4 regions of the Shewanella pealeana ATCC 700345 genome follow, and region 4 is predicted to be linked to each of the others. Evidence: predicted binding sites of a transcription regulator. Region 4 holds the regulator's gene; each other region holds the start of a gene.

Region 1 (7,864 bases), 2.1 Mb from region 4:
GGGGTAAATGCTTTGTTTTATTGCTGTTTGTATTTTATTTCTACAAGATCTGGCGGGGCGAGGGCGGAGGGAGCCGGGCGGGGCTGTATGAATGAACCTAGATCAGGGTGAACGTTTGAGCGAGTAGGCAACCGTTCAGCAATGAAAGCTTGATAGTGCTTATTTAATTATTCAGGTATTAAAGAGGAAAACTGTGCGGAAATTGAAAGCACTCAAATATGTATAGGCTCTACAATCGTGCATATGAATAGCCGATGTAAAAAAGCACTCGGATCTGAATTAGTTTTATCGCGGCTAAGTCGCTGGAAAACAGATACAAAAAAGCCACTCGATGGAGTGGCTTTTTTGTTTTTATTGTCTTGTCCTGAAATGTGTTTACACATTTAGGACTTTATAATGACTACACCAATACCAGCCCGCGTTAAGCGAACACAGCGAGATTATTCGTTAGGCTTTAAATTACAAGTTGTAGCTGCCGTAGAAAAAGGCGATATGACTTATAAACAAGCTCAAACAACCTATGGCATCCAAGGTCGCTCCACGGTACTTACTTGGCTTAGAAAGCACGGTAAGATGGACTGGACTCAACCAGTGAGAATGACTATGCCAAAAACAACTAAAGCTAAAGAAACCCCAGCTCAAAAGATTAAGCGCCTTGAAAAAGAGCTGGAAGATGAGCACTTACGTAATCTATTACTCAATGAAGCCGTTGATATTATTGATGCAGAATATGGAGCTGGCCTTAGAAAAAAGTACTTAGCCAGGGAGCGAGAAGTCTTCAAAAACAGAAAGTAACGAGCTTAAATCGCGCTTGTAAGCTTCTGGGTATAACAAGACAAGCTATCTATCAAAGAGAACGAAGAGCGAATTGTAGAGCAATGGAGTTAGCCCCTGTAAGAGCGATGATACTAGATATCCGTCGGTTTATGCCTCGGATTGGTGGCAAGAAACTCTACTTTTTACTTAAACCTAAGTTCATCGAGAAAGGGATTAAACTTGGGCGCGATAACTTCTTTAGTTACTTGAAAAGTGAAGGCTTGTTAGTCAAACCTAAGCGTAATTATACCAAGACGACTAACAGTAAACATTGGATGAAGAAACATCCAAATTTACTGAAAGAGTTAGTGCCAACAGCACCTGAAGAGGTGTTTGTTAGTGATATAACATATGTGCAATCAGAGCAAGGCATACATTATCTATCATTGGTAACTGACGCGTTCAGTCGTAAAATAATGGGATATGAATTAAGTAATGAAATGAAAGCTACAGACGTAGTCAAAGCGTTAGAAATGACGATAAGTAATCGGCAGTATCAACATCGAGCAGTGCATCACTCAGACAGAGGGTTACAGTATTGCTCTGCCGTTTATCAGTTAGCGTTGCAAAGAAGTGACATCCGCGCATCAATGACCGATGGATATGACTGCTACCAAAACGCACTAGCAGAACGTATAAATGGGATATTAAAGCAAGAGTTTCTATTATCTCCTTGCTGCAACCTTAATGAGTTAAAGCAACTCGTTGAGGAGTCAATTTTTATATACAATGAGCTGAGACCGCACTTAAGCTTGGGTATGAAAACACCTAATCAAGTGCATAAAAAAGACCAGCAGCAGAAGCTACTGGTCTAGTAAAAACCGTCAACCTATTTCAGGACGGGACATATGGTGCCGGCACCAAGAGTCGAACTCGGGACCTACTGATTACAAGTCAGTTGCTCTACCAACTGAGCTATGCCGGCTTATCTGCATAACAAGTTATCTAATCAAGTTAGTAAACTCATTAATAAATGTTGGTGCCCGAACCCGGAATCGAACCAGGGACACGAGGATTTTCAATCCTCTGCTCTACCGACTGAGCTATTCGGGCAACTAAGTATTACCAGAGTAAATCTTAGATTTGCTACTACAAACTCACTGGCTTAAATGCCTGCCTCGTTTGGAGTGCGCACATCTTATAGCGGTGAAAAATTTCCTGCAAGGGCTTTTTTGTTTAACGGCCACTGTTCGCTTAGTTTGTGTGCAGGGCGCTAAAAAACGAACAATCATTGACATGTTTGTGACTAAAATACGCACTACAACCTCTGATGTAGGACGGTTATCGCTTTTGGACTGGCAGGTTAATCATAGTGTTTTACATATATAAAGAGGGAGGGAGGCTTAGTGACTCACTTATTTTATCAAGGTTATGACTCTAGAATCGTCTATGAGTGCTTGTTTTTTAAACTGGCGCGGGGCGTTAAACATAAAGGCGTCGCTTAAATTAAGTTTAAGCGACGCCTTTATTGGTTCATTTTATAAGCTTGCAGTGTTACTCGTCATCTTTTTGAGGAACATAACCCTCAATCTCAACGTCTTTGCCTTCAAACAGAAAGTTTACCATCTGCTCTTCTAAAAATTTACGATCCTCAACATTCATCATGTTAAGTTTCTTTTCGTTGATCAACATGGTTTGCTTTGACTGCCAAAGAGCCCAGGCTTCTTTACTCACATTGTCGAAAATACGCTTTCCCAAATCGCCAGGGTAGAGCTGAAAACCTAGGCCTTCTGCTTCTTTGTTTAAATACACGCAGTTTACTGTGCGAGCCATGATTACTCCTTATTTAATACAGAACCTAAGTCGGCCAAAATTCGCTCGGTGGCCGAGGCTAAACCAACTTTTGGTGGATGAGTTAAGTTATACCAGACCGTGGAAGTTTGTTCCATGATCTGGTTATCGCTATGCCCTGTTGCTCGGATGAGTACCGGCTGGACATCGAGGTGAAAGTGGCTAAAGGTGTGTCTAAATCCTGTTAGTTCAAGCTCTGAGATCACCTTTAGCTGTTTGTCTTTTATATAAGTATCTAATTCTTGGCGCTGACTAAACTGCGGGAAGCACCAGAGCCCGCCCCAAATACCCGCCGGAGGACGCTTTTCTAACTGCACTTGCTGATTTTCTTCAATGACTAGCAGCCAAGCAGATTTTTCTGGAATGGTTTTCTTAGGTTTTTTACCAGGGAATTCGCTCTGACGACCACTTAACTGAGCCTTACAGTCAATGGCGACCGGGCATTGAGCGCAGTTGGGTTTTGAGCGGGTGCATACTGTCGCACCTATATCCATCATGGCCTGGTTATATTTTTGGATATCTTTTGCTGGCGTTAGGTTTTCAGTTAATAGCCAAAGTTGTTGCTCTACAGGTTTTTTACCAGGCCAACCTTCGATAGCGCCGTGGCGAGCCAAAACACGCTTAACGTTACCGTCGAGAATGGGGAAATTAAGCCCCAGTGATAAAGACAGTACCGCTCCAGCGGTGGAGCGGCCAATGCCGGGCAGCGCTAAAACGTCATCGAAATCGGTTGGAAACTCACCACTAAACTGTGATTGCATTGTTTGGGCTGCTTTATGCAGGTTACGTGCGCGTGCGTAATACCCAAGCCCAGTCCAATAGTGCAGCACTTCATCTTGCTCGGCACTAGCCAAGGTATCGATATCTGGAAATCGAGCAATGAATTTTTCGAAATAGGGGATAACGGTGGCAACTTGAGTCTGCTGCAGCATGATCTCTGAAATCCACACTTTGTATGGGGTTTTAGCGATTTGCCAAGGGAGCTGTTTACGACCAAAGTTGTCGTACCAAGTAATAATTCGGGTTGAAAAAGAGGCGGTAGTTTTCATCGGCGCAGTGTAACTTTAGCCTTGGCGATTAACAAGCCGACACTTGTGCTTATTAAGCAGGAAATGATGCAAATTGTTATTGGATACGTGCAGTGTTTGAGCGCTAAAGCAAGTTATTTGCGGGCAAACTATAGCTGTTGCTCGCACAAACTGAGATTCTTGGTATAATTTCGCCACAATAAGGCTTGCACTGAAGGTTTAACTTTGGATAATGCCTTTCTTTTTTAAATAATAGCTGTCTAATGCTAGCGCAGCCTTAAGCGAGGGCGATAATGAGCGACGTAACAACCGCTGAATTCAATGAAGAGGGTAAATACCTTCGTAAAGTCAGAAGCTTTGTGTTGAGAGAGGGCCGTCTAACTAAAGGTCAAGCTCAAGCAATGGAGCAGCAATGGCCTAAAATTGGTCTAGATTACACTCCTGAGCCAATCGACTTAGTTGAAGTCTTTGGCCGTGAAGCTGATACCGTTTTAGAAATTGGTTTTGGTATGGGCGCATCATTAGTTGCAATGGCGAAGGCTGCACCAGAATTAAACTTTATTGGTATTGAAGTGCATAAACCTGGTGTTGGTGCCTGTCTGGCAGAAGCTGCAGAAGCTGGCGTGACCAACCTACGTGTTTATCACCATGATGCGATTGAAGTGCTCGAGAACAGCATTGCCGAAGGCAGCCTGGCTTGTGTGCAATTATTCTTCCCAGATCCTTGGCATAAGACTCGTCACCATAAGCGTCGTATCGTTCAAGCGCCATTTGCTGAATTGATCCGTAGCAAACTTAAGGTTGGCGGTGTATTCCATCTAGCAACAGATTGGGAAAACTACAGCGAGCATATGCTGGAAGTGATGACTGCAGCGCCTGGTTATAAAAACCAATCTGCAACAGGTGATGTCGTAGAGCGTCCAGCTCACCGTCCGCTAACTAAATTCGAAGCGCGTGGCCACCGTTTAGGTCATGGTGTTTGGGATCTTATGTTTGAGCGCGTTTAAGCGTTTAATAAGAAAGTAAACTTTAAAATAAGCTATTTAGGAGAGTAACCATGGCAGCAAACCGTAGCCGTCGCTTACGTAAGAAATTACGCGTTGATGAGTTCCAAGAGTTTGGATTTGACGTTAACTGGACTTTTAATGAGTCAGTAACTGAAGAGCAAATTGATGCGATCGTTGATCAGTTTATTGATGAAGTCATTGAACCAGCAGGTCTTGGTTATCATGGCGGCGGCCATAAAGAGTGGGAAGGTATTATTGCCACTCAAGATATTGGCAAGTGTACTGAAGAAAACAGAGCCGCTGTTAAGGCGTTCTTTGATGCACAACCAGTATCAGATCTTGAAATTGGTGAGCTTTTCGATATCTGGTGGGGCTAATGCCTGAATTGGCATTACTTGAAGAGGTCATCGAAAAAGTTCGGCCTCTTCTAGGACAGGGGAAAGTAGCTGATTATATTCCAGCGCTTGCCCAAGTCGATGCTAATAAGCTAGGTATTGCGGTGACAACCTCTGACGGTGTCACAATAGGGGCTGGAGATTATCTCGAGCCCTTTTCAATTCAGAGTATCTCTAAGGTATTTAGTCTTACCTTAGCGCTGATGTTGTATGAAGAAGATGAAATTTGGTCGAGAGTAGGTAAAGAACCCTCAGGCCATTCTTTTAACTCTTTAGTACAGGTTGAATTGGAAAAAGGCTTACCTCGAAATCCATTTATCAACGCTGGCGCGCTGGTCATTGCCGACCTTTTGCAAAGTCGCCTAGGTGCTCCTAAGCACCGTATGCTTGAGATTGTTCGTCAGCTCAGTGAAAACCATCGCATAGGTTACGATAAAGTCGTTGCCGCGTCTGAGTATCAACACAGTGCAAGAAATGCTGCGATTGCTTACTTGATGAAGTCCTTTGGTAATTTCAACAATGATGTCGATACTGTGCTGCATAGCTATTTTCATTATTGTTCGCTGCGCATGAGCTGCGCAGATCTATCCCGTGCTATGTTTTACTTAGCAAACTCAGGTAAGAGCCTTGCTGGTAAGCAACTTATTACGCCTGTGCAAAATCGGCAGCTAAATGCCTTATTAGCCACATCTGGTCTTTATGATGGTGCTGGTGAGTTCGCTTATCGTGTCGGTATGCCGGGTAAGAGCGGTGTCGGTGGTGGAATTATCGCGGTGATCCCTGGCGATATGTCTGTGTGCGTTTGGTCCCCAGAGCTTGATGCCAACGGCAACTCTTTAGCGGGCACTGCTGTGTTAGAGGCTTTGAGTCAGACTTTAGGTCGCTCAATTTTCTAGTATTACTGTTCGACTTTGTTATATCTGCATCGATATCAGTACCTACACCAGTTGTTTGTGATATTTGGCTAATAGTTAGTTTAATTGGCCAAATATCTTACTGCTATACATCTTCAAAACCTAACGAACCACTCTTAATTCTTTTAAAACAGTAGCTTGTGTGTTTTGGCATAGTCTGTGCTTTATCTCAGTCAATATAAAGATTTAGATAATAGCGATAAAGGATTGAAGCGATGAAAAAATTACTTACCTCAGTTGGGATCTCTGCAGTGTTGCTTTCGGCAACTAGCCTACAAATAGTTTCTGCTCATAGCGACCATGATATGACCAATGAGTGTGAAGTCTCATTGAATTACGATGTTACCGTAGAGCCTAAGAAGCTTATCGTGAGCGAGGTTGGTGACGAGAAGTACCGCATTGAAATGGATAAGCTGTTTGTTAATGGCAAGCAAGTTTCACTCAATAGTGAACAGCAAGCATTAATTAGCCAGTATTCGCAAGAGGTTTCAACGCAGGTTCCAGAAGTCATAGCACTGGTTAATGATGCCGTAGAGATGGCATCAACGGCAGTGAGCTTAGCCTTGACGCCACTATTAGGTGATAGCGCCGGCGCTAAAATTGACGAGATGATGGCAGGTCTTGAGGAGCGTATCGAGACTGTGGCTTACCAGAATGGCGATAAGTTTTACTTAGGTTCGACCGAGTCTTCTTTAGAAGATGCTTTTGGCGAAGAGTTTGAGCAAGAGATGGAAGAGTTAGTACAAAACTCTCTAGGCAGCATGATGATGACTCTGGGTGCACAGATGATGTCTGGTGACGGTGATAGCTTCGAACAGAAGATGGACTCATTCTCACATAAAATGGATTCAATCGGCGAAGAAATAGAGCTGCAGATGGATCAACAAGCCGAAGATTTAGAAGCGCGTGGCGAGAAACTATGTGAAAGATTTAAAACCTTAGTGGTGCTAGAGCAGCAATTGCGCAGTGAAATTCCTGAGCTTGCTAATTATCCCCTAGTTGAAACAGCAAACACGACTTTGCAGGAGTAAATACAGTTTCACTGGACTCTTTGGCTGATCAAACATAATCAGTACTTCTGTTGCTTCTGACTGTCTTGCAACCCCCCTGCATCCCACCTTTATGCAGGGGTTTTTCCGTTTTAAGCCCTGCTAAACTTTTGTACTAGCTAAGAGCTTTCAAGTTAGGCCAAACTACATATTTGATGAGTTATGGGGATTTTTTGGTATACTTCTAAAAATAAAAGCAAAAACCAAATATTGGTAAATAATAAAAACTCTACTCTAGCGTACGCATATTCACTTAAGATATTGTTTTTATACTAAATAACATGTCTTAGCGATGGAAGTACTATTACTGTCGTAAACACCTTAAGGCGATTTACATGTTAGAACTTTTAGAACCAATCGCAATTTTTACCCATGTGGCTCGAGCGGGGAGTTTTAGCTCTGCAGCGAGAAAGTTAGGCATATCAAAGTCTAAAGTCAGTACCCAAGTGGCCGATCTGGAGCACAAGCTTGGCGTTCAATTGATTCAACGTACAACTAGAAGCTTGAGTTTAACCGAGGCGGGTCAGCTACTGTATACCCAAGGTGAAGAGTTATTAAGAGATGCCGACCAAGCTGTTGCTAGCGTTCATAATCTTAATGATGCTACCCGAGGCGTATTGAAAGTTGGTATTTCTCAGTCTTTCGGCACCATGCATATCATTCCTGCTTTGCCAGAGTTTATGGCAAGGCATCCAGAACTAGAGTTACAAGTTAGCCTGCTCGACCATAAAGTCGATGTGGTTAGCGAAGGTTTAGATCTGCTTCTTACTATGTCAGAGCAATTGCCCCTTGGCATGGTTGCCAGACCCTTGATGAAATGTCAGTTCTTGTTAGCCGCCTCTCCCTCATACGTTGCAAAACATG
Region 2 (7,864 bases), 2.4 Mb from region 4:
CGCCTCAAGGGGCTGGGAAATACTCTTATCTTACTGCGGTGACAGAGATTGATAATGAACTAGTTGAAATTTTAGACGTTGAGAAAATTCTCGATGAGATCTCGCCTGTTAATACTGAAACCAGTAAAGAACTGAATGATGCTTTAACCCTTGATACGAATCAGCACTACCATATTATGGTTATTGATGATTCTTCGGTGGCACGTAAACAGATAATTAGGGCGTTGACTTCGCTGGATCTACAAATCGATACCGCAAAAGATGGCAAAGAGGCGTTAGAAAAGCTCAGAGCCATAGCAGTGGGATGTGAAGATGTTTCAACGGAAATTCCTTTGATTATTTCAGACATTGAGATGCCAGAGATGGACGGTTATACCTTAACGGCTGAGATCCGAGATGACCCTAAGCTTAAGAATATCAAAGTGGTATTACACACTTCACTCAGTGGCGTGTTTAATCAGGCTATGGTGCAAAAAGTCGGTGCAAATGATTTTATCGCGAAATTTAATCCCGATGAGTTAGCGGCTGCGGTGAACAAGCACTTAAGTCTTTAGTAGGGGAATTTAGCGAAGTCGGAAACATCTCTTGCTTGTGTTTCCTTTGCTGCTAAGGTATAACGCTGCGTTCGTTTTTTGGCTGTATTTAACCTTGTTGGGTCGAAGCGGTTTGTTTTATTGATATTAGGATAATAGAGTGTCAAATAAGTCTCTTGCAGAGAATGAGTACAAGCAATTTAGATTATTCCTAGAGCAGCACAGCGGTATCGTGCTGGGAGAGAACAAGCTGTATTTGGTGCGAAGCCGATTAGCGCCTCTAATGGGTAAGTATAACTTGCCCTCCTTATCAGAAGTGGTAAAGCAGTCGATGAAGCCGACAGAGCGTCAGTTGCGCACTGAGGTTATCGATGCCATGACCACAAACGAAACATTATGGTTTCGAGACCGTTATCCTTTCGAGTTGTTATCGAACACTATATTACCGACATTCAGCCGTTTAGGGCGTCCGGTAAAGATCTGGTCGGCTGCTTGTTCATCAGGGCAAGAGCCATATTCTTTGGCGATGACCATCTTAGAGCACCAACAACGTAAGCCTGGGAGTTTGCCGGGTAATGCCAGTATTTTGGCAACCGATCTGTCACCATCTATGCTAGAACGTTGTAAAGGTGCTGAGTATGATAATCTCGCTTTAGGCAGAGGCTTGTCAGACGAACGTAAGCGTCAGTTTTTTGATACTTTGCCTTCGGGTAACATGGTGGTTAAAGATAACGTTAAGCGTTTGGTTAACTTCCGAGCGCATAACTTACTCGAGAGTTATACCTTACTCGGCAAGTTCGATATTATTTTTTGCCGCAATGTATTGATCTATTTCTCTCCTGAGGCAAAGCGGAAAATACTGCGGCAATTTGCTGCCGCATTAAATCCTAACGGCATTCTGTTTCTTGGCGCATCTGAGTCTATAGCTGGCTTGTCCGATGAATTTGATATGATCCGTTGTAATCCTGGGATCTATTATCAGAAGCGAGTTTAATCTCGGCCTGAACAGCACTCTGTAAAGCAAACGCGTCTCTCTAGACGCGTTTTTTGTTTCTGACTAAACCTACTTGAACTCATTCTCTCCATAAACTTCTATTTATTATATTAATTTGGCATAACTATTGCTTTATTTCAGCCATAGAGCTGAGGAGGCAATTTTATGGCGATTAGTTTTGATAAAGCGTTAGGAGTTCACCAACACACTTTGGGCGTTCGTTCCCAACGTGCAGAGATCCTATCTTCAAATATTGCTAACGCCGATACGCCTGGCTACAAGGCTCGCGATGTTGATTTTTCAAAAGCAATGAACGCGGCCCAATCTCAGCAAACAGGTTTAGCTATGGCGAAAAGTGACAGTAAGCACTTCGATATGGCGGCGTTAACTCAGCAGCATTTAGGCTATAGAGTGCCAAATCAGCCAGATACCGGTGACGGTAACACTGTCGATATTCAGCAAGAGCAGTCTGCATTTATGCAAAATGCGCTTGAATATCAGATGTCACTGGGTTTTCTAGACAGTAAGTTCTCTGGTATGAAAAAAGCGATTAGAGGCGATTAATTATGAGCTTATTTAATATTTTCAATGTTGCAGGGTCTGGAATGTCGGCTCAGTCGGTCAGACTCAATACCACTGCCAGTAACATAGCTAACGCCGATTCAGTATCGAGCAGTGTTGGAGAGACCTACCGCGCTCGTCATCCAATCTTTGAAGCCGAAATGAGTAAAGCGCAGCAGCATCAAAGCGCTGCGCAATCGGTGGCAGTTAAAGGGATTGTAGAAAGTGACTTACCCCTAAATAAAGAGTTTTCGCCAGATCACCCAATGGCGGACACCGACGGCTTTATCTATAAGCCAAATGTCAATGTGATGGAAGAGATGGCGAATATGATCTCAGCCTCTCGTTCTTATCAAATGAATGTTCAAGTCACTGAAGCCGCTAAATCTATGCTTCAGCAGACACTTAGAATAGGCAAATAAACTCAGTGAAAGCTGGAGGTAAATTTTGAGCCTTATTAATCCGCTAACCGCAACGCAGACGGCGCCGAGTCAGACTCCGCAGGCGAATGCTATTTCGCCGCAAACAGCTGCTACAGCGACCCAGAGTTCGACTGCATCGGCAACGAACACTGAACAGACATCCACAGGGAATCCATTTCTTGATGGCTTACGTCTGCCAGAAGAAAATCCTATTCCTGAACCTAATAGTCAGGAGTTGACCCAAGAGGATTTCTTTTCGCTGTTAAGCCAACAGTTGTCTATGCAAGATCCGTTTAAGCCTGTTGAAAATGATCAGATGATCCAGCAGATGGCTTCTTTTTCAACCGTAGATGGGATCAGCAAGCTCAATGAAGAGATTATTAATCTCAATGCATTAACCAGTTCGAGTCAGGCGTTACAGGCATCAGGTCTTGTTGGCCAAAAGGTGCTGATCCCGTCTGACACCGCACATATATCGGCTGAAGATCCGAGTATGAAGGGCATCATAAGTACGCCAGAGCCTATTGAATCTGTCATTGTTCGTATTGAGGACGAAAAAGGTCAGCTCATCACAACTTACAATGTGGATGGCAGTGCTGGTGGCAATATCGATGTGAGCTGGGATGGTTTAGATAAGAACGGTGAGCCTGTTGCGGAGGGGAACTATACCTTCAAAGCCAGCGGCAAGGTAGGTGGTACAAGCGAAGAGCTACCTGTATCGACTTATGCTCATGTTACTAGTGTTTCACTTGGAACCGCAGCTACGGGCGCTATTTTAAATTTACGTGGTGTCGGCGGTATTAAGATCAGCGATGTACTAGCTGTATCTGAAACCTAAACTAGAACTCATTTTGCGAGATATTTGCGCTCAATATGAGCAGCAAACGTCTTGAAATAGAATTAAACAAGGATTGAGGTGAATCATGTCATTTAACATTGCATTGAGCGGTATATCGTCTGCACAAAAAGACCTAAATACAACGGCAAACAACATCGCTAACGTTAACACCACAGGCTTTAAAGAATCTCGTGCTGAATTTGCTGATGTTTATGCGAGTTCTATATTTGCCAATAGTAAAACCACTGTGGGCGGCGGCGTGGCAACCAGTCAAGTCGCTCAGCAGTTTCATCAAGGCAGCATGCAGTTTACCAATAACTCGCTCGACATGGCGATTAATGGTGGTGGCTTCTTCGTGACTTCATCTGAAGTAGGTTCGCAAGATCACTCATTTACTCGTGCAGGTGCATTTAAGTTTGACTCAAACAACTATATCGTTGATTCTGCAGGTAACTTCTTACAGACCTTCCCGGTAGATAAAGATGGAAATTCTACATCTGTAAGTTTAACTACCACTAAGCCTGTACAAATTCCAGATACCGCAGGTAGCCCGGTTAAGACAGATCAAGTCGGTATTCAGATGAACCTCAACGCGGGTGAGTCTACATTGGATCCTGCTGCTTTCGATCCCGATGATCCTGAGACCTTTAACAACTCAACATCGGTGACCATATACGACTCTCTCGGCGAGCCACATATTCTTACCTCTTACTTCGTACGACCACCTAATGCAGCCCATATAGGTGAGAGTAACTGGGTAGCGTTTTATGCCGTGGACGGTAAGCCTGTTGATTTGGACCCAGCTGCTGGTGAGTATGATATCGATACCGATGGCGATGGCGCAGTTGATGGACAAGCAAGTGCTGAGAACGCGGCGGGTTGGAAAGGCGCTGCAGTTTCTTTCAATGACACTGGGGCGTATACAGGTAGTAATCCAGCCGTTATCACTACTGAAGCCCTTGGTGTTGGCGGCGCTAACGTATTAGGCCCAGGTGCAGACGGTAGCCAGACGCTAACGCTTGATTTCAATAATCCAACTCAGTATGCATCGCCATTTGAGGTCACGGAGTTGAATCAAAATGGTACAACAGTTGGCCGTTTGACCAACGTTGAAGTCGGCGCAGATGGTCTGATTAACGCAAGCTACAGTAACGGCTCTACGGTACCTCTAGCACGCGTTGCTTTGGTAAGCTTTGCTAACGAGCAGGGGTTGTCTCAGGCGGGTAACACCTCTTGGAAAGCCAGCTTAGATTCGGGCCCAGCACTAGCGGGTGAAGCGAACAGTGGTACCTTTGGTAGCATTCGCTCATCGGCGCTTGAGCAGTCAAACGTTGATTTGACTACCGAGTTAGTCGACTTGATCTCGGCGCAGCGTAACTTCCAGGCGAACTCAAGAACCCTAGAAGTGAATAACACGCTACAACAGACAGTGTTGCAAATTCGATAAGCGTTAAAAGCTAAGAAGGGCGGACTCCGTCCTTCTAGGTCGCTTCGCTTCTAGGACGTTCGCAGGCTCACTGCGAGGTCCTAGGAAAAGCACAATCAAATGCAAAGGCTGAGATGAACGCTTCGCTCACGGAAGACAGAACGTTCGCAGGCTTACTCTCAGAACGCTGCGCTGACGGTATAAGCGAAGAAGAATCTAGAACGCTTCGCTTCGAGGTCGCCCTTCGGGCTTCTAGGACCTAGGAAAAGCACATGCAAAGGCTGGGATGAACGCTTCGCTTACGGAAAACAGAACGCTGTGCTGACGGTGCAAGCTAAGATGATTTAAGCTGAGACGGTTAAAGCTAAGACGGTTAAAGCTAAGATCTTTCGCGAATAAGCCAGAAGCTGAGTCTTCTGGTTTTTTATTGCCTTCGTTTTAATCTTTTAAGCTTTCCGTAAGCGAAGCCACGTGCCGTAAGGCCGCTGGCCGTTCGTCTTTGCTCTTCCTAGAACCTGCTTTTCCTAGCACCTAGCGCCTTCTTTATCTTTAAGTCGCAACGCGACGCCCTCGAAGTGACGTAGTCACGTCCTAGCAGCGGAGCGCCCTTCCTTTTCTCTATCTTGGCACGATGTTTGCTATTTATTTCGTTAGACGGAAGTTTGACGGAGTATCAAGTGGACAAATTGCTCTATGTCGCGATGAGCGGCGCTAAACAAAATATGAACTCATTGGCGGTTAGTGCTAACAATTTAGCCAACGCTAATACCGATGGCTTTAAATCCTCCCTCGCTCAAGCTCGCTCAATGCAAGCATTTGGCGAAGGTTTGCCTACGCGTGTGTTCTCAATGACCGAAACTCCGTCAGCTAATTTTGCCAGTGGTCCGATAAAGACCACCGGGCGCGATTTGGATATTGCCGTAAAAGGTGATGGCTGGATTGCGGTGCAAGCCGAAAATGGCGGTGAAGCTTATACCCGCTCAGGCAGCTTGCGTTTCGATAACTCCGGTGTGCTACGTAACGACAAAGGCACGGCAGTGATGGGTGACAATGGTCCTATTGTATTGCCGCTGCCGATTGAAAAGGTCGAAATTTCTCAGGACGGTATTGTCTCAGTTCGGCCCTCTGGTGCTACAGCAGAAGTTATCGAAGAGGTGGCTCGTATTAAACTGGTCAACCCGGGTAATCAAAATTTAATGCGCGGGGAAGACGGTCTGTTCCGTTTGATGTCTGGTGAAAATGCTCCAGCCGATCCTAGCGTGGGTCTGTTAAGTGGTGCGGTTGAAGGCAGTAACGTCAATGCAGTCCATGAGATGGTATCTATGATTGACCTGCAGCGTCAGTTCGAGATGCAAGTGAAAATGATGAAAACAGCTGAAGAGAACGATCGCGCGTCCTCTTCCTTAATGCGCATAAGCTAGGAGAGATACTATGCATCCCGCTTTATGGATTAGTAAGACTGGTTTAGACGCTCAGCAAACTGATATTTCGGTAATTTCTAACAACGTGGCTAACGCCAGCACCGTAGGCTTTAAAAAGAGTCGTGCGGTTTTTGAAGACTTGCTTTATCAAAACGTTAATCAAGCAGGCGGTATTAGTGCGTCGAATACGAAACTGCCAAATGGTTTAAGTATTGGTTCGGGTACCAAAGTAGTCGCAACCCAAGAGATCTTTACTCAGGGTAACATGCTGACCACAGATAACTCGTTGGATCTATTGGTTGAAGGCCCTGGCTTTTTTGAAGTGCAACTTCCAGATGGTACCGCCGCTTATACCCGTAATGGTCAATTTAGTTTAGATGACACAGGGCAGATAGTAACTCCTGGCTCAGGCTATGTGGTGCAACCAGCAATCACAATCCCAGAAGATGCTACAAGCATTACCGTGTCTGCAGAAGGTGAAGTGTCAGTTAAAACACCGGGTAATGCAGAAAACCAGGTGGTGGGGCAGTTAGCAATATCGGATTTTATTAACCCGTCAGGACTCGATCCTATGGGGCAAAATTTGTATATGGAAACTGGCGCGAGCGGTACGCCAATCCAAGGTACCGCTTCGCTTGATGGCATGGGCGCCATTCGTCAAGGTGCACTCGAAACGTCAAATGTTAACGTGACCGAAGAGCTAGTTAACTTGATTGAAAGCCAGCGTATTTACGAGATGAACTCAAAGGTAATCTCGGCGGTTGACCAGATGTTGTCTTACGTTAACCAAAATCTTTAAGCATTTTTAAGAGGCTTTTTATATGAAGCGTTTGTGGGTTTTTATGCTGATGGCAGCCATATCAGGCTGTAACTCTACTAACGGTAAGCCGATTGCTGACGATCCTTATTACGCGCCAGTGTATCCAGAGGCGCCGCCAACAAAAATCGCAGCGACAGGCTCTATGTATCAAGATAGCCAAGCATCTAGCCTCTACTCTGACATTAAAGCACTCAAAGTCGGTGACATCATTACAGTACTGTTGATGGAGCAGACTCAGGCGAAGAAAAGTGCTAATAACGAAATTTCCAAGGGAACGGATCTATCACTTGATCCGATTTATGCTGGCGGCGGCAACGTCACCATTGGCGGTAATCCAATCGATCTTCGCTACAAAGACAGCATGAATACTAAGCGTGAATCAGATGCTGACCAAAGCAACAGCTTGTCTGGCAGTATTTCAGCTAACGTGATGCAGGTGCTAAATAACGGTAACTTGGTTATTCGAGGCGAAAAATGGATAAGCATCAACAACGGTGACGAGTTTGTTCGCATCACAGGCATTGTGCGTGCCCAAGACATTCGCCCTGATAATACGATTGACTCACAGCGAGTGGCAAATGCCCGTATTCAGTACAGTGGAACCGGTACATTTGCCGAAGTGCAAAAAGTAGGTTGGTTAGCTTCGTTCTTTATGGGTAGCTGGTGGCCATTCTAGGCCAACGTTATGGGTATGAGCCTAGGTTAAGGATTTAGGATGATGAAATTAAAATTGGTTTTGCTCTGTGCAATCTTAGCCTTGAGCGCCCCTGTGCACGCACAGCGAATTAAAGACATTGCTAACGTACAAGGCGTACGTAGTAACCAGTTAATCGGCTACGGTTTAGTGGT
Region 3 (7,864 bases), 870 kb from region 4:
CAGAGGCGAAGGGGTCGTTAGGTGGTGGATGTGGCGGACGCTCTCGAGGTGGTTGTAATTCAGGCCGTTGTAAATAAATATCCGCAACACCAGCCCTGAATGAAGTAAAGGCACGGCCCCAGAGGAGACGTGCCTTTTCTATTTTTGTGTAAGCTCATCCAGCTATATGAGTGCTCCCTGCACCATCCATGCGTAACTTTGCTCCTGCATCATCCATGAACCTTACTCTTCCTTGTACCTTACGATACATGTCCATTTGTTCTCGGTATTCCATTTACCAAGCTTGCTCTATCCTGAGCGTGCCCAACATCTTCCTTGAGAATCCATTCAGATACCTTCCGTAGCATTCCACCTTCCTAGGTAGTAAACCTTCCATCCTGGAGTGTTTAGCCGCCCTTGGTCGTATCCTTAGATGTCGTTCCTTCAACACCAGATTATCCTGAACCTTTGAGATAACCAGCTTCCTTGCACATATAAATAATAATTCAAAAGTTAACTAAAAATACGGGGTTAAACATTTATTTAACATGCCAGTTATCAAGCGTCACGATTGCACTACTTGTTAATTAACTGTATTTAATGAGTTTATTGATAAATCCCTAGACTTAACAACCATAAGTAGGACTCATTTCTTACGAAGCTGTAAGAGATCTCTCACATCAAAGTAACTAATAGTCCTAATCAGCATTGGAAAAAGAAAGGGCGTACCATTCGGTACGCCCTAGCACTACTTTATTTTAGCTTTCCCGCTATAAACGTGCATTCCCTGCATCATCCTTGGTTAACTTGCTTCCAGCATCTTCCTTGTAAATCCATTTATATCCTTGTACTTACGTACCGAATCCTTTCATTAGCTTATCCTAAGCTAAATTCCTCTTCCTGAGGTTGTCCTTGTTGCATCCTGCAAAACCATTATGTTCAACTAAAAAAGCTTGATAAGCATAAGTTTAGGCAAAAATAATTGGTTTCATTACTAAACAACTAGAAAGAGCTAAGTGCTATCCTTAGTACTCGTCACTTTCTGATGATAAGTTTACTCATAAACCTAAGATTTTTCTTACCGAACATTAAAGACACATGTGCACAACAAACAACCAACAAGACGAGCTTTGCATAACATATTGATTTTTAGATATTTAAAACCCAGAGCCAACTATTATCTTCATGTTCCCCAATTTATCTCCCACAGCAAGGTGAGAGATCTCGCACATAATCACTGTCTCAAAGCGAATAATCAGTACTTTCTATGAGTTAGCGCTCTATACAACATTACCCAATCCGCCATAAAGCTATACAAAGGGTATTTGAAAGTCGCTGGCCTATTTTGCTCAAAAACAAAGTGCCCGATCCAAGCAAAGCCATAACCTATTACGGGTAACAGCAATAACATGCCCCATTGCGAATTTAACACACAATAAACTAGTGTTAGGATCACCAAGCAACTTCCAATGTAGTGAAGTATTCGGCATGTCTTATCTTGGTGTTGCGAAAGATAAAAAGGATAAAACTCAGCAAATGAGGAGTAAGGTTTATTCATTCACCAGTCCTCTATAGAACAGTAGCTCTCCGCTTACTTTACCTATGGTAAGGGGCTCTATCATTTCAAAACCATGGTGTGTAAATAGTTTGATATGAGCGGAATGGTTGGCAAATACTCCGATGCCATCAAGATGAGGCTGTTCATCACACCAACTCAGTACGGCGTTCACCAGTAGTCCACCATAGCCCTTACCTTGCTCATTATTGGCAATCGCGATAAATTGCAAAATACCGCACTGCTTGCTGGGCAAGTTTTCGATTATTTGGTTTTCTTTATTAATCAGGGCTTGAGTTGATTGCCAGCCTGCACTTAACAGCATTTTTAGCCGCCAGTGCCAATAACGAGCCTCACCTAAGGGCACTTGTTGAGTCACGATACAGGCTACCCCCACCAATCGCGCCCCTGCGAACATACCAATAAGCGCTTGCTCTTGTTGCCACAATTCATTCAATTCTTCTCTAATAGCGCCACGCAATTTTTGTTCATATTGTGTTTGGTCACCGGTAAAAAGCGCTTCAATAAAGAAAGGGTCATCATGGTAGGCGTTATATAGGATTGAGGCCGCAATGCGTAAATCTTCTGCAGTTAAATATACAGCGCGGCATTCTTCCATGGCTTGGTTTTCCATTGCAAATTCCTTGATCTAGATCACTCTCAACCAATGTATCAAGCTATTGAGAAAGTGCAATTAATAATCAATTAAAAGTGCTAATGCCTATAGTTTTGTAAATGAAAGCTATCAAGAATATTGCAGCCAATTCTGCTATTTCAACCATACTTATGTCAGCAGCAATAAAATTTTCAGGAATGAAGATGGATATGACGACACAAAACTTTGCCAATTTGTTTTTGCAGCTAGGGCTTGAAAATGATGATGCAGCAATAGAAACATTTATTAAGGATCATCATCTGCCCGATGCGATGCAGTTATATGAGGCACCATTTTGGAATGAAGCGCAAAAGCATTTCTTGGCTGAATCACTAGCACAAGATGCCCAATGGTCGGAAGTTATCGATCACTTGGACACCTTGCTAAGAAAGTAAGCTTATCTAGATCTTGCTATAAGCCATTTCCCCCCACCCCACTACGGTATTATTACTGATCACCACTGGCGTACATTCATCTTTTGTCGTTTTTCCATCACCATGGGTGCGTTGGGTACGATAGAAAAGCACATACACTTCTTTATTTTGCTGCACATAGGCTTCGTTAAAATCGGCGGTTCCCATTAGGGTCACAACTTGATCCTTAGACATACCCAAGGAGATTTTTGATAAGTTAGCACGATTTTTTTCCTGAACTTTTTCCCATGACCCATTATTATCCCAGCCAGATTCCCCATCACCGAGATTGACCACACAGCCTGTTAGCCCTAAGCTTGCAATCCCAAAAAACGCTAAACTTAATAATTTATTTTTCACTTTAATTCCCTGTATGAACATTGCTTTTAGTTTTATTTAAAAAGCAATTAACATGCCAAACATCAAGCGACTGTTTTTACTTACATTTATATTTAAGTAGACCTTAACAATTATGAGTCGGTTGACAAAAAGACTAACGAGTAAGGAATTTAACTAACCATGAGTCCATTAGAACAAGTACTCAGTGCTGCTAAGAAGATCAGTGATGAAGGTAGAACACCAAGCCTCGCACTCGTTAAAACCAAGCTCGGCACTAGCATTCCAATGCCAATACTGATCCAAGGATTACAGCAATTTAAATCCATGAGCGCCGACGATATTAAACAACTATCGGCAGATTGTTCCGTTCAAGCTGTAGAGGATGCTCCTAAACAGTCATTAATGGCGCAACAAGCCTATGCGATAACGAGGCTCGAGCAAGAACTTTCCGAGCTTAGAACTGAGTTTGGCTTGCTAAAACAGCAGCTAATCAAACTAGAAAAACAATGTAATAACAGCGAAGGATAGAAAACAGATGCATGTGGTTGAGTTAAGATTCGAATGCTTTGATAACACTACCATTAGCGCTGCTGAAAAAGCGATAAATGGCCTACTAGAAGCTTATCGTGCTAATGGCCAAGTTTTAGGACGCGAATTCGCCGTCGCTTTTAACGAAGGTGAGTTTAGAGTAAGGCTATTAATGCCTGAAAAGAGCAGCTTATCTAAGCGCTTCAATAGTCCTTGGGTTGAAACAGCATTAAGTGAGCTAACAGACGCTAAACTACTCGCACCACGGGAGAAATACATTGGCCAAGACATTAATTCAGAAGTGTCGAGTCTAGACACGCCAAGTTGGCAACTACTTTACACTAGCTACGTACATATGTGCTCACCACTGCGAAACGGCGACACTTTGCAGCCCATTCCTCTATATCAAATTCCGGCAACTGCCAATGGCGATCACAAGCGCATGATCCGCTGGCAAACTGAATGGCAGGCCTGTGATGAACTACAGATGGCCGCAGCCACAAAAGCTGAATTTGCAGCGCTTGAAGAGTTAACTAGCCATCAGAGCGATCTATTTAGACGTGGCTGGGATCTGCGCGGAAGAGTCGAATACTTAACTAAAATTCCGACTTATTACTATTTATATCGTGTAGGCGGCGAAAGCCTAGCGGTAGAAAAGCAGCGTCCCTGTCCAAAGTGTGGCAGTAAAGAGTGGTTACTCGATGAACCTTTATTAGATATGTTTCACTTTCGTTGTGACACTTGCCGTATCGTGTCTAATATCTCATGGGATCACTTATAACTTTCAGACTGGCATATAAACAATTATAAAAATGGCGCTTATATTTCAGCGCCATTTTTGTTTAACCCTAATATTTAAGCACCACTCCCCCATGACGAGAAGATACCTTCACATTTAAACTGGACTATTTGCCGCGTAAATTATTCCACATCAGCTTCATACGCTGCCAAATACCGGGATGGTCAAGCTCTGGCATAGACTCCTCTATCGGTTTTACTGGCGGCATGACTCTTGGTGTCAATAAACTAATAAACTCATCTAATGACTCAGCAAGTTTAGTGCTTTGAAGCTCACCTGGGATCTCAACCCAAACACTGCCATCGGCATTATTCACCGTTAGCATCTTATCTTCATCGTCTAACACACCGATAAACCAAGTTGGCTCCTGCTTAAGCTTTTTCTTCATCATCAAATGACCAATGATGTTCTGCTGCAGATACTCAAAATCGGTTTGATTCCACACCTGAATAAGCTCGCCACTTCCCCACTTGGAGTCAAAAAACAGCGGCGCAGAAAAATGGCGTCCATAAAATGTGTTTATCTCAGGACAAAGCGTCAACTCAAGCGCCGATTCGACGTTCTCAAACTGCCCAGGATTATCGCGAACAACCCCTTGCCAAAATACAGCTCCGTCGCTATCCATTTCGCCCACAACGCAGTCAGACTCTTGCTCTTGGGCATAATATCTTGGCTGTTCGCCGAGTTGATCAACGTAGGCTTGTTGATATTTAGATAAAAAAAGATCTAAAGCGGGTAAAGAAGACACTGAAGACAGTTCCAAATCAGTTATAATAGGGGTCTATTTTGACATGGAAACCGTATTGATGACACAACATCATGATCCCTATAGTAACGCCCCCGAACTTTCTGAATTAACATTAGGAAAGTCGACAGGTTATCAAGAGCAGTATGATGCATCTTTACTTCAAGGCGTGCCGCGTAAGTTAAACCGTGATGCAATAGGCCTCACTCAAGAGTTGCCATTTCATGGCTGTGATATCTGGACAGGCTACGAGCTCTCTTGGTTAAACGCTAAAGGCAAACCTATGGTTGCCATCGCCGAGTTCAGCCTAAGTTTTGACAGTAAAAACCTTATTGAGTCTAAGTCATTCAAGCTGTATTTAAACAGCTACAATCAGACACGATTCGAAAACGCACAAGCGGTACAGGAACGACTAGTCCAAGACTTAAGTGCCTGTGCTATGGGTGATGTTACCGTTAAGGTTATCGAGCCTAAACAGTTCAGCCACCAGCGCATTGTTGAGCTACCGGGTACTTGCATCGACGATCTTGATATTGAGGTTGATGACTATAGCTTCAACCCTGACTACTTAGTTGAAAGCGTCGATAATAAAGCGATTGTTGCAGAAACGCTGACATCTAACCTGCTTAAATCAAACTGCTTGATCACCTCGCAACCTGACTGGGGCACTGTGATGATCCGCTATCAAGGGCCAAAGATTGATCGTGAGAAGTTGCTGAGATACCTCATCTCATTCAGACAACATAACGAGTTTCACGAGCAATGTGTTGAGCGTATTTTTGTTGATCTCAAACGCTTCTGCCAATGTGCCAAGCTGACGGTTTATGCCCGTTATACTCGCCGTGGTGGTTTAGATATCAATCCATATCGTAGCGATTTTGAACACCCGGCTGAAAATCAACGTCTCGCCAGACAATAATCGAACTCCAAGCAAAGACCTGTAACGCCCTGCATTACAGGTCTTTTTTATTAAGTTCAAAGCTAAAACTAAGCCTGTGTTCGCCGTGTTATCGCTTGATTAAGCAAATCCCTTAACCAAATATTGGCACGGTTTTGCTGCAGTTTATGACTCCATACCATGTAATACTCGATAGGCTCTGCCGCAAAGGGCAGCTCAAATACCTGTAAGCCAAACAGCTGTGCATACTCATCGGTATAAGACTTAGACACAATAGCTAAGGCATCACTTTTAGAGGCCAAGGCCATCATACTTAAAATTGATGATTGTTCACTGTGCATCTTGCGAGCAGGCAAAACTTGCTTGGTTAAAAGATCTGCAACACTTAAGTTATCTCGGCGCATCTTAAAGATGATATGCTTTTCATTAAAATACTGCTCCTGCGTAATCGCACCACTTATACGCGGGTGGCCTTTTCTGGCCACACACACCAATTTATCCTGCATCACCTTCTGACTCTTGAAAGAGCTCGATTCCGGTAGCCAGATATCCAGTGCTAAATCCACTTTCTCAAGTTGCAGATCCATCTGCAGCTCCTCTTCGATTAATGGTGGTTCACGAAACACCAGATTAATCGACAACTCTTCAAGGAACTGCTCAACAATCCCCTGCAGCAACAAAATCGCAGACTCACTGGCATAAACATAGAAGGTGCGTTCACTACGCTTTGCATCAAAGAGCTCAAAGCTTGAAGCTACCTGCTCAATTTCAGATACGGGACTTGCAAGCTGCTGATACAAGTTCATCGCACTCGCCGTTGGCTTAACTCCCCTGCCTACGCGAATAAACAGCTCCTCCCCCACCGCGAGTTTAAGCCGCGTAATAGCGTTGCTCACCGACGATTGAGTCAAATCCAGCTCCTCGGCTGCGCGACTAAATGACGAGGTACGGTACACCGCAGTAAAGATACGAAATAGATTAAGATCGAACGACTTCTGCTGTGACATAAATTGTTTCGCTTACCGTTAATAACATCAGACTTAATATTCATATTATAAATATTAAAAGTAAAGTCTACGCTAATTATTAATCAAATGACCATGGTTATACTGGCTACATTCAATCGAAAGACGTCTTCTATCACAGAGTTAATCAGCTAGGATTAAGACGTAAAACTTTGAACTAAATCAATTTACTAAGGGGAACTCATGAAGCAGACTCTACTTACTCTCTCAATCTTGTCAGTTTTTTCATTTAACGCCGCAGCTGCCCAGCACGAACATGATCACATCACTGTGCACTATCAAGGTAAAGATGCCACCGAGCACACCATAGCGCATAACCAAGCTGTAGCGGATACCCTTAACTTTGCCGATACCCGCGCATTCGAGCAATCTTCTAAGAATCTCGTAGCCAAGTTTGATAAAGCTACTGCTGATATTTTACGGGCCGAATTTGCCTTCATCACCGACAAGACGCCGGACTCAGTTAACCCGTCGCTGTATCGCCAAGCCCAACTCAACATGGTACCCAACGGCTTATACAAGGTCAGCGATGGGATCTATCAGGTACGCGGTACCGATCTGTCGAACTTAACCCTTATTCGCAGTGACAATGGCTGGATTGCCTACGATGTTCTATTAACAAAAGAAGCTGCTAAAGCATCACTTGAGTTTGCTTTAAAGAATCTCCCAAAAGATGGCGACTTACCTGTAGTTGCCATGATTTACTCTCATAGCCACGCCGATCACTTCGGTGGCGCTCGCGGTATTCAAGAGATGTTCCCTAACGTAAAAGTCTATGGCTCAGACAACATCACTAAAGAGATTGTTGATGAAAACGTGCTGGCCGGCAACGCCATGAGCCGCCGCGCCGCCTATCAATATGGTGCCACTCTAGGTAAGCACGATCACGGTATTGTCGATGCGGCACTGGGTAAGGGCCTATCGAAAG
Region 4 (7,864 bases):
TAGCTGTGGGTGCGGTACGTTAAGCAGAAATTTAAAGAGAGACCAAGAAATGGTAGATGAGAATCAACTACGCCAATGGGGTACAAAAGTTATCGATATCGAGAAACAAGCACTCGATAATCTATACCAGTACATCGACTCTTCAGAATTTGCCCAGGCTTGCCAATTAATTTTGCAATGCACAGGTAAAGTTATCGTGATGGGCATGGGCAAATCAGGCCATATCGGCAACAAGATCTCAGCCACATTAGCCAGCACAGGTACACCAGCATTTTTCGTTCACCCAGGTGAAGCTAGCCATGGCGACCTTGGCGTTTTGAGCGAAAACGATATCGTACTTGCGATTTCAAACTCTGGCGAATCGAGCGAAATCTTAACCCTAATGCCTGTGATTAAGCGCATGGGGTTACCTATGATCTCGGTAACCGGTAAGCCTGACTCTAATATGGCCAAGCTTGCACAGCTGCACCTTTGCATTGAAGTGCCAGAGGAAGCCTGCCCATTAGGGCTAGCACCAACATCTAGCACTACGGCAACCTTAGTAATGGGGGATGCCCTAGCGGTGGCACTGCTGCAAGCACGTGGCTTTACTCAAGACGACTTCGCACTGTCACACCCTGGCGGTAGCCTAGGTCGCAAGTTACTGCTAAAAGTTAGTGATGTAATGCATAAAGGTGATGAGTTACCTCGTGTGCAAGATAATATCTGCATCACAGATGCCTTATACGAGATATCGAAGAAAGGCTTAGGCATGACAGCCGTTGTGGACAGTAACAATACCTTAGTCGGCATCTTCACCGATGGCGATCTACGTCGAGTTATCGATGCTGACGTTAACTTAAGAACCACACCGATTGCCGATGTGATGACCAAAGGCTGCGTCACCATTACCGAAAATGTACTTGCAGCTGAAGCGTTAAAAGTCATGGATACTAAGAGCATTAACGGCCTAGTGGTGATTAATGACAAGCAGCAACCTGTCGGCGCATTAAACATGCTCGATATGGTCAAAGCAGGAGTAATTTAATATGTCTCACCAAGGCTTCTACGGCCCGATTAGCGATGATGTTTGGCAAGCGGCAAGCAAGATCAAACTACTGATTTGCGATGTTGACGGCGTGTTTTCAGACGGCTTAGTTTATATGAGCAACAGCGGTGAAGAGCTTAAGACCTTCCATACTCGTGACGGTTATGGTGTACGTTCAGTACTCACTAGCGGCATACAGGTAGCCATTATTACCGGCCGTAAGTCGCAGATCGTCGAAGACAGATTTACCGCCCTAGGCGTGACGCATATCTATCAAGGAGTCGATAATAAACTGGCTCCCTATAACGAGTTACTTACACTTTATAATGTAAGCCCTGAAGAAGTCGCCTATATTGGTGATGATATGGTGGACTTACCGGTTATGCTGAAAGTGGGTCTATCAGTATGCGTTGCAGATGGTCACCCTTATGTGAAACAACACGCTAAAATGACCACCCATATTAAAGGCGGTCATGGTGCCCTTAGAGAGCTAACCGACTTACTACTGTTAAGCCAAGACAAGTTTGACTCGGCCCATGGGATGAGTATATGAACCGCGTTACCCTAGCGATTATCGCTTTTTTTGGCACTGCACTTCTGCTCTATTGGCAGGTACAGTCTAAGAAAAGCGAACAAGAGCTGGATATCGATATGAGCCAGCGACCCGACTATATCATCGACGACCTACGCAGTATCGAATATAACGAATTAGGCTTAGTCAACAGCAAGGTCTCGGCTAAACACATGGAGCATTTTGATAGCGCCAACATGACCTATTTTACTGAGCCTGTTTACCTCATCTATCCTGATGATGGTCAAGCCCAATGGCGTCTGCAAAGCGCTAAAGGTAGCCATAATAAGCTCACAGGCAAGGTAAGTTTAGAAAACAATGTTATTATCGACTCAATAAGCCCAGAAGAGCCGATCCAGACGTTAAGTACCAGCTACTTAGAGCTTGATTTGAATACCATGATCATGACCTCAGATGAAATGATCCACGTCACTGGCAACGAATTCGTCATTCAAGGTTTAGGCTTGTACGCCGATCTGAATGCCCAGAGTGTCAAGCTGGTAAGCCAAGTCGAAGGCATCTACGAAGCTAAGTAACACTCATAAATTGAACACTTTTGCACTCATGCTAACTAAGCGAATCGCTTTAGCTGAGTAGAAGGACGCTATGAAATACAATAAATCTATCCTTGCTGGCCTTTTTTGCCTGCTAAGTTTCAGCTCTACAGCTAAAGTCGATGATCTACTGCAAGAAGTGAAAATTGCAGCGGCAAGCCAAGAAGCCGACATTAAGAATAATCAGGTTATCTTTTTTGGGCCTGTTGAAGTGACTCAGGGCTCTATTAAGATGAATGCCGATGAGCTACGTGTATTTTCAAAAGAAGATAAGAGCGGTAAAACGCTAGTGGCTACAGGTAATCCAGCCACCTACACCCAAATGATGGAAGATGGTCGCCCAGCGACCGCTAGCGCGAAAGAGATCCGCTACGAACTTGCGACTCGCACATTGACCTTAGTCGGTGAAGCGACCCTAGCGCAAGACGGCAGCCAAGTCACTGGTAACCGCATTAAGTACAACATTAGTCTACAACAGCTTATTGCTGAAAGTACTGGCAAGGGCGATGACAGAGTCATCACCATTATTCAGCCTGAAACCTACCAGGAAGAGAAGCCTGACACGCCAGTGAACAAGCAGGAACAGCAATGACCCAAATTACCTTAAAAGCGGCTAATCTTGCTAAAAGCTATAAAAACCGTGCCGTCGTACAAGATGTCAGTCTCACCGTAAAAACGGGGCAAATTGTGGGCCTACTCGGCCCTAACGGGGCCGGCAAAACAACAACCTTCTACATGGTGGTCGGCCTAGTACAGAGCGATAAAGGCAAGATCTTTATCGATGACGATGATCTCACCCTAGATCCTATGCACCTGCGTGCTCGTAAAGGGATTGGCTATCTGCCCCAAGAAGCCAGCATTTTTAGAAAGCTTTCGGTGCGTGACAATATCATGGCAGTGTTACAGACCCGCCATGATATCAATAACGAGCAACGTGAAGAGCAGCTCGAACATTTACTCGAAGAGTTCCACATCACTCACATTCGCGATAGCCAAGGCATGGCATTATCGGGCGGTGAACGACGTCGAGTAGAAATTGCCCGAGCATTGGCCGCTAATCCAAAGTTTATTTTATTGGATGAGCCATTTGCCGGTGTCGACCCAATTTCAGTTATCGATATCAAAAAGATTATTGAGCAACTCAAAAGCCGCGGCCTAGGTGTACTGATCACTGACCACAATGTTCGAGAAACCTTGGACGTTTGTGAACACGCTTACATCGTGAGTCACGGAAACCTCATTGCCGAAGGCACACCTGCCGAAATCTTGGACAACCAACAGGTTCGAGCAGTGTACTTAGGTGAGCAATTCAGGCTATAGTTAATTCATAGTATGGAAGCTGAAAAACTCAATATGGATTTACTTCCAAATAAAATCAAAGTGTTGAGTTTTCAAGCTACCTTCGCCAGTTCAGCGAGCTTTAACGTTTAACTACAGTGTAGGGAATAGCGGTAAAATGAAAGCGTCACTCCAGCTCAAAATGGGTCAGCAGCTCACCATGACTCCCCAGTTACAACAGGCCATTCGCCTGTTACAACTGTCTTCTTTAGAGCTGCAACAAGAGATCCAACAAGCATTAGACTCTAATCCGCTATTGGAATTAGATGAAGAGCAGTCAGACGGTGATTTAGGCGACAATGAAGACCAATCATCAAACGATGCCAATAGTGACCTCATCCAAGATAGCGCTAGCGTTGAAACCTCCGATGCCCTAACCCAAGACTCTATGCCAGATGATCTGCCAATGGACACCACTTGGGATGAAGTTTATACCGTCTCGTCAAACTCCAGCTCTGGAGTTAGCCGTGAAGACGATATGCCATTCCAAGGTGAAACCAGCGAAGGCTTATATGAACATTTAGAGTGGCAGAAAAACCTCACACCGTTTTCAGATAACGATCTTGCAATCGCCACCGCGATTATCGACGCCATTGACGAACGTGGCTACCTTACCCAAAGCTGCGACGATATTTTAGAAGCTATGGGCGATCCTGAAACCGAGCTTGATGAAGTCGAAGCGGTATTAAAGCGCATCCAGCATTTTGACCCTATTGGTGTCGCCGCGCGTAATTTGAGTGAATGCTTGCTTATCCAGCTGGCACAATATGCTGCAGAAACCCCGCATATCGACAATGCCAGATTACTGATAAAAGATTATTTAGACTTAATTGCAGGCCGCGATTTTAGGCAGTTAATGCGTAAAACCAAGCTTAAAGAAGATGAACTACGTGATGCGATAACACTTATTCAGACCCTTAATCCAAGACCAGGGCTGGCGATTGCTCGCAGCAAAGACGAGTATGTTATCCCTGACGTTTCCGTGTGCAAGAAAAAAGGTCGCTGGGTGGTTGAGCTTAATCCTGACTATATGCCTAAGATTAATGTTAACCAACATTATGCCTCTATGGCGCGTAGCACCACTAATCAGGCCGATGGTCAATTTATTCGTGGTCATCTGCAGGAAGCTAAGTGGTTTATTAAGAGTCTCGAGAGTCGTAATGACACCTTATTGAAAGTAACCAACTGTATCGTTAAATTCCAGCAAGGCTTCTTTGAGTATGGCGAAGAAGCCATGAAGCCTATGGTACTCAATGATATTGCCGAAGCAGTTGAGATGCACGAGTCGACCATTTCACGGGTGACTACCCAAAAATATATGCACACTCCAAGAGGTATTTTTGAACTAAAGTACTTCTTCTCAAGCCATGTCGGTACCGACGATGGTGGGGAGTGTTCATCGACCGCAATCAGAGCGTTTATTAAGAAGTTAGTCGCCGCAGAAAACCAGAAGAAGCCATTAAGCGATAGCAAGATGGCACAACTTTTGGCAGAACAAGGGATTAAAGTTGCTAGACGTACGATAGCAAAATATCGAGAAGCGATGCTGATCCCCCCCTCAAACCAACGTAAGAGTTTATAACTCAAAATTAGGCACTTGGAGGATCGATATATGCAAATCAACCTGACTGGACACCACGTCGAAATCACCGATTCACTGCGCGGTTATGTAGAAGATAAATTCACAAAGCTTGAACGACATTTCGATCAGATCAATAATGTGCACGTTATTTTGAATGTACAAAAGATGCAACAGATTGCCGAAGCCAAAATCCACCTTAAGAAAGGGGAAGTATTTGCCACTTCGGAACATGCGGATATGTATGCCGCAATTGACTCCCTGATCGATAAGCTCGACCGTCAGGTTATTAAACACAAAGAGAAACTAATTAAACACTAACGATGGAACTAAGTACCATCCTGCAGCCGGAATGCACTACCTGTGCCACTCCGGGCAGTAAGAAAAAGGTATTGGAGTTAATCAGTGATATTGCCGCTGTCCAGTACCCTACCCTTTCTTCACAAGAAATTTTTGAAAGTCTCTTGGCGAGAGAAAAAATGGGTAGCACGGGTATAGGTAACGGTATAGCGATTCCTCACGGAAGGCTGACAAATATAGAGCGCCCTGTTGCGGTTTTAGTTAAGTGTGAAGATCCAATCGCATTCGACGCTATCGATAAACAACCTGTCGACATTCTATTTGCGCTATTGGTGCCTTCCGAGCAGTGTGAGCAGCATTTAGCAACACTGTCTCTAATGGCTGAAAAACTCAACGATAAGGCGGTAGTCAAACAGTTGAGAAAAACCAGTAATGAGTCAGAACTATACCAAGTCATTACCCAGTAACCTCTTACTGAGGTCTTTAGATTCATCACCCACCTAAAAGTAGGTAGTGATAATTTAAAGGCCTAAGTAATTATTACAGCAATATTATTTCTTATAATCATCTGCTCAAATTCTTGCTTTCGGTTTTAAAAAAGTTAATCTATACACTTATACAAAATCGTCACAAACCACAAACATTTAGTTTAACCTCAATCAGGTAGTTATAAGATGAAGCTTGTTTTAGTCTCTGGTCGCTCCGGCTCAGGCAAATCTGTTCTATTAAGAATGCTCGAAGATCTCGGCTACTATTGTGTCGACAACCTGCCTTTACCTATGATGGGTACTCTGCTAAAAGAGCTATCAGGCAACACTAAGCTGGTCGCCATTAGCGTTGATATTCGTAACCTTCCAGAGAAAGAGAGCGAGCTGACCAAGCACCTTACCTTCCTACCGGATGGGGTCGAGCTATTAAGCTTCTTCCTCAACTCTACCGATGAAGTGCTGCTTAAACGCTATAACGAAACACGCCGCCTGCATCCTTTATCTCACGATAATGTATCGCTCAAAGAGGCGATTGAGCTAGAGGGCCGCTTGCTTGAACCGCTTGCTTGAACCGCTTGCCAATATTGTCGATCATTATATCGATACCTCAAGCTTAAACATCTACGATCTTAATGATCAGGTGCGTGAGATCTTACTTGGCAACCTTGATAAAGAACTGATGATCAATTTTGAGTCGTTTGGCTTTAAGCATGGTATGCCAACGGAAGCTGACTTTATGTTTGATGTGCGCTTTCTGCCAAATCCACACTGGGAACCTGAATTGCGGCCGATGACGGGTCTCGATAAACCTGTGCAAGACTTCTTAAATGAACGCCCCCGAGTCAATCAATTTATTCAGCAAATTGAAGGTCTGCTCGAAACTTGGCTGCCCGATCTAGAACGCAATAATCGCAGTTATCTCACCATCGCGATTGGCTGTACAGGTGGCCAACACCGCTCAGTTTATATCACCGAGCGCCTCGCGGCACATTTCAAAAAAGGCAAACATAAGGTCAACGCCCGCCACCGTGAGCTAAACAATGCCAACCATTAAGCGTGAAGTCACCATCTGTAACAAACTTGGTCTTCACGCTCGCGCAGCAACAAAACTGGTTGTTCTAGCCTCCGAATTTGACGCCGAAATCACCATCATTCAAGGTGAAAAACAAGCTTCAGCGACGAGTGTTCTAGGCTTATTAATGTTAGAAACTGGCATGGGCAAGACCGTACAACTCATTGCAACGGGAAGCGATGCCCAAGGGGCGCTCGACGCAATTTGTCAGCTGATTAACGCTAAATTTGATGAAGATAATTAATTCGTAATTTCCTGTTTGATTTCCTGTGTTAGCGCAAACAAATATCCAGTACTTAAGTTATGATAAGCGCCTTTAAAACTACCCTGTGAGGGAGCCATGCCGATTGAAGTCTTAGACAACGAAACAACAGATCAACGCCTCAATCAGCTAACAAAAGCATTGGGCAGCGGTATGTTTGTCCATGTCCGCAATATGTTGCAGGACATGGCTGCTTCAGATATTGCTTTTATTCTCGAATCTTCTCCACCTCGCACCCGTCAAGTGCTATGGCAGCTAATTGACCAAGAACACACAGGTGAAATTCTCGATGAGCTTGGAGAAGAGCTAAAAGATAGTCTGATCACCCAAATGAGTCCTGAGCGTGTCGCCAAGGCGGCCGAAAATATGGACACCGATGACTTAGCCTATATTCTTCGTAGCCTGCCTGACAGCGTATTTAGACAAGTCTTACAGTCGATGACTAAGCAAGACAGAGTTCGTGTTGAGCAAGCTCTGTCATACCCAGATGACACAGCCGGTAGTTTAATGAATACCGACACCGTCACCTTGCGCCCCGACGTCAATATCGATGTGATACTGCGCTACTTGAGAATTCGTGGTGAGCTGCCCGACGCCACCGATATGCTCTATGTTGTCGATAAGCAAGATAGAGTATTAGGCGGTGTACGTATCGCAGACTTACTCACCTGTG

Evidence for each region. Region 4 encodes sigma-54, which starts transcription at its own class of promoters, with help from an activator protein. Its sites were predicted from a motif close to GTTGGCACGNNNNTNGNNT; they were not measured.
Region 1: the regulator sigma-54 is predicted to act here: its motif matches at 6,098-6,116, upstream of SPEA_RS05820 (YggN family protein).
Region 2: the regulator sigma-54 is predicted to act here: its motif matches at 1,642-1,660, upstream of flgB (flagellar basal body rod protein FlgB).
Region 3: the regulator sigma-54 is predicted to act here: its motif matches at 3,004-3,022, upstream of SPEA_RS15300 (DUF3192 domain-containing protein).

What each region holds. Positions count from the first base shown of each region.
Region 1 is NC_009901.1:1,340,802-1,348,665, forward strand. Features, by position in the region: one part of gene SPEA_RS22665 (IS3-like element ISSpe1 family transposase) at 397-754, shown strand; one part of gene SPEA_RS22665 (IS3-like element ISSpe1 family transposase) at 754-1,631, shown strand; tRNA gene SPEA_RS05785 (tRNA-Thr) at 1,666-1,741, opposite strand; tRNA gene SPEA_RS05790 (tRNA-Phe) at 1,794-1,869, opposite strand; gene SPEA_RS05795 (oxidative damage protection protein) at 2,311-2,589, opposite strand; gene mutY (A/G-specific adenine glycosylase) at 2,592-3,656, opposite strand; gene trmB (tRNA (guanosine(46)-N7)-methyltransferase TrmB) at 3,929-4,642, shown strand; gene SPEA_RS05810 (YggL family protein) at 4,693-5,019, shown strand; gene glsB (glutaminase B) at 5,019-5,933, shown strand; gene SPEA_RS05820 (YggN family protein) at 6,167-6,982, shown strand; gene SPEA_RS05825 (LysR family transcriptional regulator) at 7,336-7,864, shown strand, end outside.
Region 2 is NC_009901.1:1,632,844-1,640,707, forward strand. Features, by position in the region: gene SPEA_RS07010 (chemotaxis protein CheV) at 1-554, shown strand, start outside; gene SPEA_RS07015 (CheR family methyltransferase) at 694-1,527, shown strand; gene flgB (flagellar basal body rod protein FlgB) at 1,693-2,091, shown strand; gene flgC (flagellar basal body rod protein FlgC) at 2,094-2,510, shown strand; gene flgD (flagellar hook assembly protein FlgD) at 2,536-3,348, shown strand; gene flgE (flagellar hook protein FlgE) at 3,434-4,795, shown strand; gene flgF (flagellar basal-body rod protein FlgF) at 5,452-6,195, shown strand; gene flgG (flagellar basal-body rod protein FlgG) at 6,206-6,994, shown strand; gene flgH (flagellar basal body L-ring protein FlgH) at 7,017-7,691, shown strand; gene SPEA_RS07055 (flagellar basal body P-ring protein FlgI) at 7,734-7,864, shown strand, end outside.
Region 3 is NC_009901.1:3,532,979-3,540,842, forward strand. Features, by position in the region: gene SPEA_RS15280 (DUF3301 domain-containing protein) at 1-77, shown strand, start outside; gene SPEA_RS15285 (Mpo1-like protein) at 1,235-1,537, opposite strand; gene SPEA_RS15290 (GNAT family N-acetyltransferase) at 1,530-2,168, opposite strand; gene SPEA_RS15295 (DUF2789 domain-containing protein) at 2,354-2,584, shown strand; gene SPEA_RS15300 (DUF3192 domain-containing protein) at 2,591-2,983, opposite strand; gene SPEA_RS15305 (hypothetical protein) at 3,122-3,469, shown strand; gene SPEA_RS15310 (Zn-ribbon-containing protein) at 3,477-4,250, shown strand; gene syd (SecY-interacting protein) at 4,375-5,016, opposite strand; gene queF (NADPH-dependent 7-cyano-7-deazaguanine reductase QueF) at 5,060-5,932, shown strand; gene SPEA_RS15325 (LysR family transcriptional regulator) at 6,001-6,918, opposite strand; gene SPEA_RS15330 (alkyl/aryl-sulfatase) at 7,120-7,864, shown strand, end outside.
Region 4 is NC_009901.1:4,403,530-4,411,393, forward strand. Features, by position in the region: gene SPEA_RS19000 (calcium/sodium antiporter) at 1-3, shown strand, start outside; gene SPEA_RS19005 (KpsF/GutQ family sugar-phosphate isomerase) at 50-1,027, shown strand; gene kdsC (3-deoxy-manno-octulosonate-8-phosphatase KdsC) at 1,029-1,580, shown strand; gene lptC (LPS export ABC transporter periplasmic protein LptC) at 1,577-2,134, shown strand; gene lptA (lipopolysaccharide transport periplasmic protein LptA) at 2,205-2,744, shown strand; gene lptB (LPS export ABC transporter ATP-binding protein) at 2,741-3,472, shown strand; gene SPEA_RS19030 (RNA polymerase factor sigma-54) at 3,609-5,072, shown strand; gene hpf (ribosome hibernation promoting factor) at 5,103-5,390, shown strand; gene ptsN (PTS IIA-like nitrogen regulatory protein PtsN) at 5,393-5,836, shown strand; partial or broken gene rapZ (RNase adapter RapZ) at 6,044-6,911, shown strand; gene SPEA_RS19050 (HPr family phosphocarrier protein) at 6,898-7,173, shown strand; gene mgtE (magnesium transporter) at 7,270-7,864, shown strand, end outside.